Sandaracinus amylolyticus: one gene and its partner. The protein of the gene in region 2 interacts with the protein of the main gene of each other region in a pairwise test. Links are inferred from orthologs where the notes say so. Each region holds a gene or a part of one and is shown on either strand. Other genes may lie near its edges.

Region 1 (4,298 bases), 7.0 Mb from region 2 along the record:
CGCCGCCGAACCTGCTGGGCACCGCGATCGCCGAGCTCCGGTTCGCGCAGCTCGGGGCGCGCGTCGACGTCGAGTACACGTTCCTGATCGTCCGCCCCAACGACGCGGTGCGCGCGCTCTTCGGCTTCGTCGACGTCGGCCTCTACGCGCTCGCCGACACCGACATGTTCACCCGCCCGATCCCGGGCTACCCGATCAGCGTCCCGATCGATCTCACGTTCGACGTCGGCATCCGTCTCGACACCTCGGTCGGCGTGTTCCAGCTCGCGTTCTCGACGCTCGTGGGGTTCGTCTCGCTGTGATCGCGCGCGCCCTCATCGCGCTCGCGATGCTGCTGCTCGCGCCCTCGCTGGTGCACGCGCAGGACGAGTCGATCGCGCGCCGTGCGATGCCGGTGCGCTTCGAGGCCGGCGCCGCGCACGTCGACGCCGAGGCGAGCGATCTCGCGGACGCCGCGCTGCGCCGCCGGTTGTCGAGCGGGCTGCCCCAGACGCTGGTGACGCGCGTCTACGCGTTCCAGGGCGAGAGCACGACACCGATCGCGATCGGCGTGCGCTCTTGCCGCATCACCCACGACCCGTGGGGCCTCACCTATCGCGTGCAGATCCAGACCGAGTCGTCGGATCGCAGCGAGACGATGCGGAGCGTCGAGCAGGTGATCGACGCGTGCCTCGATCTGCGCGCGCTGCGCGTCGGCCGCGCGCGCGACTGGGCTCCGTCGCGCGGGCAGAGCGTGTGGCTCGCGGCGATCGTCGAGCTGAACCCGCTCTCGCCGGACACCGTGCACCGCATCCGCCGCTGGCTCGCGCGCCCCGACGGCGCAGGGGTCGAGGGCGACGCGTTCTTCGGCTCGTTCGTGTCGCTCTTCGTGAACCGCCGCATCGGCGAGGCGGAGCGCACGATCCGCTATCGCTCGGCCGCCGAGGTGCGGGTGCCATGACCAAGAGCCCGCTGCGGCTCGGCCGGTTCGAGCGACGCGTGCTCGCGGTGATCGCCGCGGTCGCGTTCGTGCCGCTGATCGGCGCGCTGGTGCTGGGGCGCGGCGTGCTCGCGGAGTCGTATCGCGTCGGGGTGAACCCGCGGGTGCGGCGCCAGCTCGAGGCGAGCCTCGAGACCTACCACGAGTACCTCGTCGCGATGCGCGCCGATGCCGAGCGCAGCGCCGACGCGGTGGCGTACGACTATCGCCTCGTCGACGCGCTGCGCGCGGAGGACGCGAACGTCGCGCGCGACGTGCTCGACGCCGCGCTGGCGCGCCACGAGCACCTCGCGGCGATCGAGATCGTCGACGACGACGGTGCGGTGCTCGCGGCATCGGCTCGCGATCTCGACCCCGATCACTACCGCCACCTCCTGCTCGAGCGCGACTTCGAGCGCACGGCGGATCCCGCGCTGCAGCACGTGACGGTGCGGGTGACGGTCGCCGCCCCGAACGAGCCGTTCCTCGCGTACCAGCGCGCGGGCGAGGTCGTGGAGGTGTTCCGCCACCTCGAGGCGAGCACGTCGTACGTCGCGGGCTTCTACCTCGCGGTCTACATCGCGCTCTTGCTGAGCGTCGCGGTGGTGGCGCTCGCGATCGGCATCGTGGTCTCGCGGCGCGTCACCCGGCGCATCGTGGTGCTCGCGGACGCGACCCAGCGGGTCGGCGGCGGTGATCTCACCGTCGAGGTCCCGACCGACGAGGCCGACGAGGTCGGCGAGCTCACCCGCGCGTTCAACGCGATGGTCCGCGACATCCGCACCTCGCGCGATCGCATCGAGTACCTGCAGCGCGTCGGCGCGTGGCAGGAGATGGCGCGCCGCCTCGCCCACGAGATCAAGAACCCGCTGACGCCGATCCAGCTCGCGGTGCAGCAGCTCCACCAGAGCTACCGCGGCGAGGACGCGCGTTATCGCCGCACCCTCGACGACGTGCGCGACATCGTCGAGGAAGAGATCACGACGCTGCGCCGCCTGGTGAAGGAGTTCGGCGAGTTCGCGCGACTGCCCACGCCGGAGCTCGCGCCCGCGGATCTGCGCGCGCTGGCGCGCGACTTCGCGAAGGGCGTCGACGCCGCGGCGATGGCGTCGGAAGGCGAGGCCCCGCGCCCGGGGCTCCCGATCCCGAGCGTGCGGCTCGACATCGATCCCGACGTGCCGCTCCCCGTCGTGATCGATGCCCAGATGCTGCGACGCTGCCTCGACAACCTGGTGCGCAACGCGGTGCAGGCGACGGTCTCGAGCCGCGCGCGCGGCGGCCCGGGGAGCGCGGTGATCGTCGCGGCGCGACGCGAGGGCGACGACGCGCTCCTCGAGGTGCGCGACGACGGCCCCGGGGTGCCGCCGGGCGCGCGCGAGCGAGTGTTCGACCCGTACTACACGACGCGCGAGGAGGGCACCGGCCTGGGCCTCGCGATCGTGAAGAAGGTCGTGCTCGAGCACGGCGGCACGATCTCGTGCGACGAAGCGAAGGAGGGCGGCGCGGCGTTCCGCATCCGCCTGCCGCTCGAGCGCAGCAGCAGCAGCGAAGGAACGAGATGAGCGACGGTGGACCCACGACGCGCACGATCCTGCGCGCCCTCGGCTTCGGCTTCGTGCTCCTGGTGCTCGGCGCGTGGCTCGCGCAGACGCTGTTCCCGCACGAGAGCCCCTTGATGTCGCAGCCCGCGCCGCCGCTCGAGGGGCGCATCGTCGCAGGCGAGGGCGCGGAGAGCGAAGATCGGGTGTCGCTCGAGTCGCTGCGCGGGCGCCCGGTGATCCTGGACTTCTGGGCGAGCTGGTGCCCGCCGTGCCGCGCGTCGATCCCGATCCTGTCGCGCCTCGCCGCGACCCACGCCGACGCGGGGCTGGTCACGCTGGGCGTGAACGTGGAAGCGAACCAGACGCGCACGTTCGTCGAGCGCGCGCATCGCGCGCTTCGCTCGGGATTTCCCACGCTCCACGACGAGCACTATCAGATGCAGGCCGCGTACGGCGTCGAGTCGCTCCCCACGCTGGTGCTGATCGACCGGCGCGGGGTGGTGCGCCGAGTCGAGGTCGGAGTGCCCGACGAGTCCGACCTCGACGCGCATATCCGCGAATTGCTTGCGGAAAACCCCTGAACGTCAATTTCGTCGGCTTGCCCGGGTTGTGGTCCGCTGGTATCTTTGCCGGGCCGCGGGCCCTTTGGTTCGCGTGGGTCTTTCCGAGCCTGGATGAGCAGCCACGCCATGTCGTCGCAGAACCCCGGGGCCGAATTCACGCGCCTCCAGCAGCAGGCGCAGAAGCTCGACGAGCGTCTCGTGGTCCTGCAGCGCCTCTACGCGGCGGCCCCCGAGGACGCGCGCAAGGACTACAACTTCAAGCTCGACCTCTCGTGGATCCACCACGACAGCGCGCTCGAAGGCGTCGTCTACTCGATCCCCGAGCTGCACGCCGCGCTGCAGGGCCAGCCGCCCGCCGATGCGTCGCTCGTCCCGACGTTCGACGAGATCCGACAGAACAAGGCCTCGGTCGACCTCGTGCGCGAGATGGCGACGCGCAAGAAGCTCAAGATCGACCTCGACACGCTGAAGGACCTCTACGTGTGCCTCGCGCCCGAGGAGGTCGAGGGCAAGAAGCCTCCGGCGTACCGGAAGGACATGCCGATCCACCGGCTGTACTTCCACGAGATCGCGACGCCCGACAAGATCAGCTACAAGCTGCGCCAGTTCACGCAGTGGGTGAACGCCGCGGAGACGAAGCGCACCACGCACCCGGTGCGGCTCGCGGCGAAGGCGCACTTCCAGCTGCTGCACATCTACCCGTTCCCCAAGCACAGCGGGAAGGTCGCGCGCCTCGTCGGCAACCTGATCCTGCTGCAGAACGGGTTCCCGCCCGCGATCATCCACGCGACCGAGCGCCAGCGTTACTACGACGCGCTCAAGACGAACGACAACGCGCTCGCGACCGTGGTGCGCGAGGCGCTGATGAGCTCGATGGAGAGCGCGATCCGCTACTTCGAGACCATCGCGCCGCCCGCGCCGGTCGAGGAGCCCGCGCCCAAGCCGCGCAAGAAGGCCGCGGGCGCGAAGAAGCGCTGAGCGGGCCTACTCGGGCCCGCGCTCGCCGCCGGGCAGCACGTCGATCAGCGCGCGCTCGACGCGATCACCGACGAGCGTGAGGCGCGGCGCGCCCTCGAAGTCGATCACCATCGCGACGCGGCCGCCCGCGTCGTGGAGGATCGTGAAGCGCGCCTTCGGGCCGTGGGGCGGCAGGTGCTCGCCGTGGCCGCGCACCTTCGCGCTGCCGCGACGCAAGAGCGAGAGCACGCGGCCGCCGAGCGGTAGGCGATCGGGGAC
Region 2 (7,464 bases):
TCGGCGAGGAACGGGCGACCGTGCGCGCCCGAGACCACCGCGCCCGAGAAGCGACGGCACACGTCGGAGCCGGCGTCGTAGATGCGGCGCTCGTCCTCGTCGAGATGGATGACGAGCGAGAGCGTGCCGCTCGGCAGGATGCTCCCGCGCCCCGAGGACGGCGCGTCGGGGAGCGCCCAGAAGTACTCCACGAGCGGCGCGAGCGGCCCCACCGGCGTGTGGATCTCGTACGGCTTGGGCGCGCCGCGCATCGCACCGAGCCATTGGGCCCGCTCGCCCGAGGCCGCAACGCGCGGGGTTCAAATCCATCCAATCCGCGCGCCGCTGCGGGCGGTACGTCGGTGCGCATGCAGACCCTCCACCGTCCGGCTCCGACGAGCCGGGTTTTGGTCCTCGTGCGCGCCGCGCTCGTCTCCGCCGCGCTCCTCGCGTGGCATGCGGCGCCTGCCGCGGCACAGGCTGCCGCGGGCGTGATCGCGACCGGCTCCGGGCGCGCCGGCGCGACGGTCGCCGCGCTGATCGCGCTCGCGTCGGTGATCACCGGCGGGTGGGCGACGGCGCGCGCCCACGGGCGGCTCGCGCGCGGCCACGCACGCGACGGAGCGATCGTCGCGCTCGTGCTCGCGGTGATCGGGATGGCGCTCGCGGCGCTGCACCTGGCCACCTCGACGGGCGCGGTCGGCACCGGCAATGGGCGTGGCGGCGCGATCGTCGGCGTGGTGCTCGGGGTGATCGGCCTCGCGCTCGGGCAGCGCGCGCTCGCCCGCTCTGTCCGCACCGGGTGACCCTGAGCTGGGGGCGCGCCGCCAGACGAAATCGTCAGAAAGGTCGGTGTCGGCACCCTCCGCCAGACGAAATCGTCAGAAAGGTCGGTGTCGACACCCTCCGCCAGACGAAATCGTCAGAAAGGTCGGTGTCGACACCCTCCGCCAGACGAAATCGTCAGAAAGGTCGGTGTCGACACCCTCCGCCAGACGAAATCGTCAGAAAGGTCGGTGTCGACACCCTCCGCCAGACGAACTCGTCAGAAAGGTCGGTGTCAGCCGCTCGGCTGCTCTCCGCCGCTCGGCGCGCGCCGCTGCGGGGCGGCGCGCACGCTGAAGAGCGAGGGGAAGAGCTCGTCGGGCTTGCTGTTCCGGTACATCGCGATGCCGAAGAGCCGGATCGGCTCGTAGGTCGTCGCCAGCACCCCGTACGAGCGGTTCACCGCGTCGGCCCAGGTGTGGTCGGTCGAAACGCCGAGCGCCGAGACGACGCGCGCCGCGAGCGAGCGGGCGCGGTCGACGTCGCCGGCGCGGTAGCGCAGCGTGTCGGCGGCGAGCGCGTCGGCGTGGGCGTCGTAGAGGGTCGCGAGCCGGCCGAGGTCGCTCGCGAGGTCGAGGTAGCCGACCCCGCTCACGATCGCGGCGAGCTCGCGCATCGCGGTCTCGTCGTCGGCGAGCACGTAGGTGACGACGCGGATCATCGTGGTCTTCAGCGCGGTGGCGTCGGCGACGAGCGCGGTGGGCAGCATCGCGTCGGGCGTGGTCGCGTCCTTGGTCTCGCGCTGCACCGCCGCGTGCCAGAGCGCCCAGGCCGCGGGCCCGAGGCGGTCGACGAGCTCGGCGGGCAGCTCCTTCTCGACGTGGCGGAAGCGCTGGCGCATCGGCGGCTCGGCGATGCGGCGCGCGATGCCGAGGGCGAGCACCGCGACCTCGCGGAGGTCGAGGCGCGGCGCGACGTCGACGGTCTCGCCAAGCGCGCGCCGGGCTGATGCGAGCGAAGCGAACGCGCCTTCGCCGAGCTTCGCGTCGTACTGGATGGAGTCGTCAGGGGTCTTCTTGCGGGTGGCCATGCGCGGACGCTCTCACCGCCGGTCGCGTGCGCGCTAGCCCCGCACGAGGATGTCGCGCGCAGCGGCTCGTGCGGGCAGCCGCAGGTGATCTGGCCGTCACGAGCGGTCGCGGAGGTGCTTCCAGTAGCGTTCGGGCGACGAGAGCACGCCGCTCGTGATCTCGTAGTGCGACGTGTCCTCGAGCCGGACGTCGCGCAGCGAGCCACCGTCGAAGCTCACGATCTGCGCGCCGGGGAACGTCATCAGGATCGGCGAGTGCGTCGCGATCAGGAGCTGCGTCGAGCCGTCTTCGACGAGGTCCCACATGCGCGCGAGCAGCGCGAGCTGCCGCTGCGGCGAGAGCGCCGACTCGGGCTCGTCCATCAGGTAGAGCCCGCCTCCGAGGCGGCTCGTCAGCATCGCGAGGAACGCCTCGCCGTGCGAGCGTCGCAGCAGCGTCTTGCCGCCGTAGCTCGCGTACGGATCGCCCCGGAAGTCGGGATCGTCCTCGCGCGCTTCGAGCAGCTCGGCGAAGTGCGCGACGTGCTCGGCGCGGAAGAAATAGAGATCGCGCGGCGAGCGCGTCATCGAAGGGACGAGCGCGGTCGCGAGCAGCGCACCGTCGTCGGGCGCGTGCTCGTCGGCGAGCTCGGTGCGACCGCCCCCCGCCACCGGCAGTCGCAGGAGCGCCGCGATCGCTTCGAGCAGCGTGCTCTTGCCCGAGCCGTTCTCTCCGACGAAGAACGTCACAGGCGCGCGCAGCTCGAGGTCGAGCGCTGGCACGAAGGGGAGGTCGAAGGGAAACGCGTCCCAGCCGGGAACGCGATCCGGTCGGATGCGAACGCGTCGGAGATACGGCGCGAACGCGGCGCCGCTCACTGCACCTGCTGCATCAGCGACAGGAACTCCTCGGCCTCGACGAACTGCGTCACGCGGTGCACCTCGCGGCCGTCGCTCGCGTGCAGCACGACGAGCGGCAGACCGCGCTGCGCGTACTGGCGCAGCAGCGCGCGCTTCTCGGGCGTGTCCTGGCCGGGCGAGAGGTCGACGTGCACCGCGACGAAGCGCGAGCCCTCCTCGACGACGCGCGGATCGGTGAACGTGTTGCGCTCGAGCTCGCCGCACGCCTGGCACCACGACGCGCCGAAGTCGACGATGTACGGGCGACCCTGATCGCGCGCTTCCGCGACCGCCGCCTGGAAGTCCTCGCGCCACGTCAGGCCCTCGCCGCCGGTGCCGCTCAGCGTCGGCGTCAGCACCCACGCGAGCGTCGCGAACGAGCCCACCGTCGTCAGCACGATGCCGAGCGCCTTGCGCCCGCGCACCGCGTTGCTCGGCTCGTGGAAGTCGAGGTGCACCGCGCCCACCGCCAGCCCGATCGCCGCCACGCCGAGCGCGATCGCCAGCACCAGCCACGAGCGCTCGAACGCGTCCATCAGCCCGGGGATCAGGTCCTTGATCCAGTAGAGCGCCATCACGCAGAGCACGATGCCGAAGACGCTCTTGACCATCTCCATCCACCGGCCGCTCTTCGGGAGCGACACCGCGAAGGTGCCGACCACCCAGAACAGCGTGCCGAGGCCGAGCGCGTAGACGAACATCGCGCCCGCGCCGATCCCGACGTTTCCGGTGTTGCCGATCCACGCGAGCAGCGCGAGCAGCGCGGGACCGGTGCACGGCGTCGCGATCAGCGCCATCGCGAAGCCGAGCGCGAACGCGCCCTTCATGCCGATGCCGCCGACACCCGCGAGCCTGTTCTGCAGCGCGGGCGGCAGGTTGAGCTCGTAGAGGCCAAACATCGCGAGCGCGAGCGCCACGAAGAGCACCGCGAACCCGATCAGCACGACGGGGTAGTTCAGCCACTCGCCGAAGAAGCCGCCCGAGACCGCGCTGAACACGCCGAGCGGCGTCATCAGCGCGCACATGCCGAGCACGTACGACGTCGAGAGCATCGCGCCCTCGACCTTCGTCTTCGCTTGGCGGGCGCCGAACACCGAGACGGTGATCGCGATCATCGGGTACACGCACGGCGTGAGCGCCGTGCCGAGGCCGACCACGTAGATGAGGGGAAGGGCGACGAGCCAGTTCCCCGAGCTCAGCGCGGCCTCGAACTCCGCGGCGACGTCGAACATCGCGCCGAGTATAGGGAACCCGGTCGTCCTCACCAGGACGTGATGCGAGACCACACGGGGGCTCGCGACCCCGACCTCCGCCCCCGCGGGGTCGCCGCCCCACGTGTCGCCCACTCTCCGTCGAGGTCGGGATCACGAGCGAGCATCGGTACTTACGCGATGCGTGGCGCCGTGGATCGAGCGTTGCACATTGCCCCGCCCGACGACGGCCGACCCCGGGCGGGGCGGCGCTCCCAGAAGGACCGGCGGCACATGGAGGCGGGCATGCGGAACGGGTGGTGGTCGCGCGCGGGGACGCTCTGCAGCGCGATGGTGCTCAGCGGCGTGCTCGTCGCGCTGACGGGCTGCGGCGGGGGCGGCGGCGACAGCGCGCTCCCCGGCGTCCAAGCCCTGGTCTTCGTGCAGCGCGCGTACGAGCGCGACGACCTCTCGCACGACGTCGCGAGCGGCTCGGGCCAGGTCATCGACTACCAGCGCTACACGCCGGGCGGCGCGGTGATGGTGCTCGAGCCTCCGACGCCCGACGGCACGCTGCGCAACCTGACCGAGGGCTTCGAGGGCGTCGACGTCAACGGCCTCGACCTGTCGTTCGACGCGCGTCGCGTGGTCTTCTCGATGCGCCACGCGGACGACGACCACTACCACGTGTACGTGACGAACGTGGACGGCACCGGCGAGGTGCGTCAGCTGACGTTCGGCGACTGGGACGACATCCGCCCGATCTTCGTGCCCGGCGATCGCATCGCGTTCGTGACGAACGAGCCGTACACGGTGATGGGGACGCGCGCCGACGAGTACAACCACGGCCGCGCCGTCACGCAGATCGCGACGGTGTCGATCGACGGCGGCGACGCGGATCGCCGGCTCTGCGCGCACAACCTGTCGCACAGCGCGGATCCGTTCCTCGTCACCGACGGCGAGAACGCGGGGCAGATCGGGTTCTCGCGCTGGGAGCACCTCGGCCCCGTCAACGACGTGAAGCTGTTCCGCATGAACCCCGACTGCTCCGGCATGGAGGCGATCGCGGGCCAGTTCAACCGCGGCGCGGGGGACAACGCGGACTTCAACTCGCTGGTGCAGGCGACCGAGATCGCGCCCGGTCAGTACCTCGCGATCGGCACGAGCCGCAGCCGCACCATCCAGTCGGGCGCGGTGATCCGCATCGACGCGCGCGCTCGCGAGGGCCGCGACCCGCTGCGCATCGACGTGCAGCAGGCGACGTTCGAGAACCTCACGCCGCTGGTCCCGACCGAGAGCGAGAGCCCGCCGAGCGGTGTCGGTCGTTACCGCCACCCGCGCGCGATCGCGGGCTTCGAGGGCCAGGTGCTGGTGTCGTGGTCGGACGGCGACGTCAACGATCGCAACGAGCTCGCGGGCACCGCGCCGCAGTTCGGCATCTACCTCTACGACGTCGAGAGCGGCCGCCGCACGCTCGTGTACGACGACCCGGAGCTCTGGGACGTGTACGCGATGCCGGTGATGCCGCGCGAAGAGCCGGCCGTGATCCCGTCGACGGTGAGCGGTGCGTTCGAGCCCGCGCGTCCGGCGGTGATCGGCTCGATCGACGTCGCGGAGACCTCGCTCGGCGAGACCGTGCGCGGCGCGCAGTTCGGCGAGGGCGTGTCGCTCCACGACGCGCTGCTCGAGGCGACGCACGTGCGCATCATCGAGGGCTTCAGCTCGGAGATCGGCGCGGTCGGTCAGTTCGGCCTGACGATGCACGAGGGCGCGGCGATCCTCGGTGAGACGCCGGTCTACGAGGACGGCAGCTGGAGCGCCCAGGTGCCCGCGTACCTGCCGTACCACCTGCAGCCGATCGATCGCTTCGGCCTGGCGATCCGCAACCAGATGCTGTGGATCCAGGCGATGCCCGGCGAGTCGCGCCAGTGCGGTGGCTGCCACAGCTCGCGCGCCGGTGAGGTCATCCCGCGCATGGGCGCGACGACGGTCGCGCAGTCGGTCGGCCCGGATACGTCGACGTTCCGCCCGATCCCCGATCGCGTCGAGCTGCCCTGGGCGGGCGCGGCGAGCGTGCAGAACGTGCAGGACGTGCTCGATCGCAACTGCGTCGGCTGCCACGACGGCGGCGCGAGCGATCCCTTCGCCGGTCAGACGTACACGGTGAACGTCACGACGATGGAGGGCGAGATGATGACGTTCGAGATCCCGTATCTCGATCTGTCGAGCCGCCCGATCAGCACGTACTACGAGCGCGAGGTCGTGACCTATCCGGCGTCGTACGTGTCGCTGCTCTACCCGAGCGCGATGATGGGCGACTCGGTGGCGACGGGCATGGTCGCGCCCGAGTGGATCGTCCCCGGCGACGCGCGCGGCAGCCGCCTCGTCGAGGTGATGAACGCGGTGGACGAGGCCGGCGCGCGCGCGTGGAACGACGACGCGCACCCGCTGCACCCGGAGGACCAGGGCGTGACGGTGTCGCGCGAGGATCGCCTCGTGCTGATCCGCGCGGCGGACCTCGGCGGTCAGTACTACTCGCGCTGGAACGTGGACGGCGCGGGCAGCTGGGCGGGCACCGAGTACTGAGCTCGAAGCAGGAAGAAGAGGCACATCATGAAGACGATCATCAAGCTCTTCGTCCTCGCCGCGATGCTGGTGGGCCCCGTCGCGAGCGCCTCGGCGCAGGCGACCGGCTCGCCGGACTTCAGGCCGTACTCGCGTGAGGGCGAGATCAGCCCGCACACCCAGGCGCCGACGCGCGAGCAGCTCATGAACGCGATCGACGTCGCGCGCAGGAGCTCGCCGGTCGCGCTGCAGACGCTGCTCGAGTACGGCGAGCGCGTCGAGTGCCACGAGTGCGTGCCGCTGCTCGAGCAGCGCATGCTCGATCCGCGCGAGGACGCGCGGGTGCGCGAGATGGCCGCGTGGTGGCTGCGCCGTCGCCCGTTCGGGTTCGGCGCGATCATGGCGGAGACGCGCGCGGTGCTCGAGAGCGATCCCGATCCCGCGCGCCGCGCGGTGGCGGCGGACGCGATCGGCGAGTTCATGGATCCGCACGGCGTCGCGCACCTCGGTCGCGCGCTGACGAACGACGCGGACGTGCGGGTGCGCGTCGCGGCGGTGCGTGGCCTCGCGCGCATCAACTCGTCCGCGTCGCTGCCGTTCCTCTCGCAGGCCCTCGCGGACGCGAACGTCGAGGTGCAGGACGCGGCGCTGCGCGTGGTGCTGCACGTGAACTTCTTCCGCGACCACGAGGCGCTGCTGCCGCTGCTCGCGAGCGAGGAAGGATCGATCCGTCGTCGCGCGGCGCTCGTGATCGGCACGATGGACGTCGAGGCCGCGGTGCCCGCGCTCGCCGCGATGGTGAGCGGCGACACCGACGAGATGGTGCGTCAGTCGGCGGCATGGGCGCTCGGTCGCATCGGCACCGCGGACGCGCGCGCGGCGCTGCGCGAGGCGCAGGGCACCGAGCGCTCGACGCGGGTGCTCGACGCGATCGAAGTCGCCATCCGCATGCGCTGATCGTGTAGGCTCGGAGCGTGCGCGAGAGCGCAAGACGAC

The links. The genes of interacting proteins can lie anywhere in the genome.
Region 1: the proteins of DB32_RS11860 (region 2) and DB32_RS41645 interact in binary tests that used the Escherichia coli proteins (3 or more experiments, as listed by UniProt). The link is inferred for Sandaracinus amylolyticus from one-to-one orthologs.

The regions. Positions count from the first base shown.
Region 1 is NZ_CP011125.1:9,829,155-9,833,452, reverse strand. Bases 1,299-4,298 are described here. They hold DB32_RS41645 (TlpA family protein disulfide reductase), read left to right. Parts: upstream 1,299-2,516; coding sequence 2,517-3,080; downstream 3,081-4,298. Other genes in these bases: DB32_RS41635 (hypothetical protein), read right to left, coding at 4,047-4,298; DB32_RS41640 (Fic family protein), read left to right, coding at 3,189-4,040; DB32_RS41650 (sensor histidine kinase), read left to right, coding at 1,299-2,520. In the rest of the region: DB32_RS41660 (BamA/TamA family outer membrane protein), read left to right, coding at 1-302; DB32_RS41655 (hypothetical protein), read left to right, coding at 299-940; more of DB32_RS41650, read left to right, coding at 937-1,298. UniProt on the Escherichia coli protein: Involved in disulfide bond formation. Catalyzes a late, reductive step in the assembly of periplasmic c-type cytochromes, probably the reduction of disulfide bonds of the apocytochrome c to allow covalent linkage with the heme.
Region 2 is NZ_CP011125.1:2,835,110-2,842,573, forward strand. What follows is about bases 1,818-4,605. They hold DB32_RS11860 (protein-disulfide reductase DsbD family protein), read right to left. Parts: upstream 3,946-4,605; coding sequence 2,689-3,945; downstream 1,818-2,688. Other genes in these bases: DB32_RS11850 (hypothetical protein), read right to left, coding at 1,818-1,834; DB32_RS11855 (AAA family ATPase), read right to left, coding at 1,931-2,401; DB32_RS11865 (HzsA-related protein), read left to right, coding at 4,210-4,605. Outside these bases: DB32_RS11840 (helix-turn-helix domain-containing protein), read right to left, coding at 1-251; DB32_RS11845 (DUF6223 family protein), read left to right, coding at 264-785; more of DB32_RS11850, read right to left, coding at 1,040-1,817; more of DB32_RS11865, read left to right, coding at 4,606-6,489; DB32_RS11870 (HEAT repeat domain-containing protein), read left to right, coding at 6,517-7,425. UniProt on the Escherichia coli protein: Required to facilitate the formation of correct disulfide bonds in some periplasmic proteins and for the assembly of the periplasmic c-type cytochromes.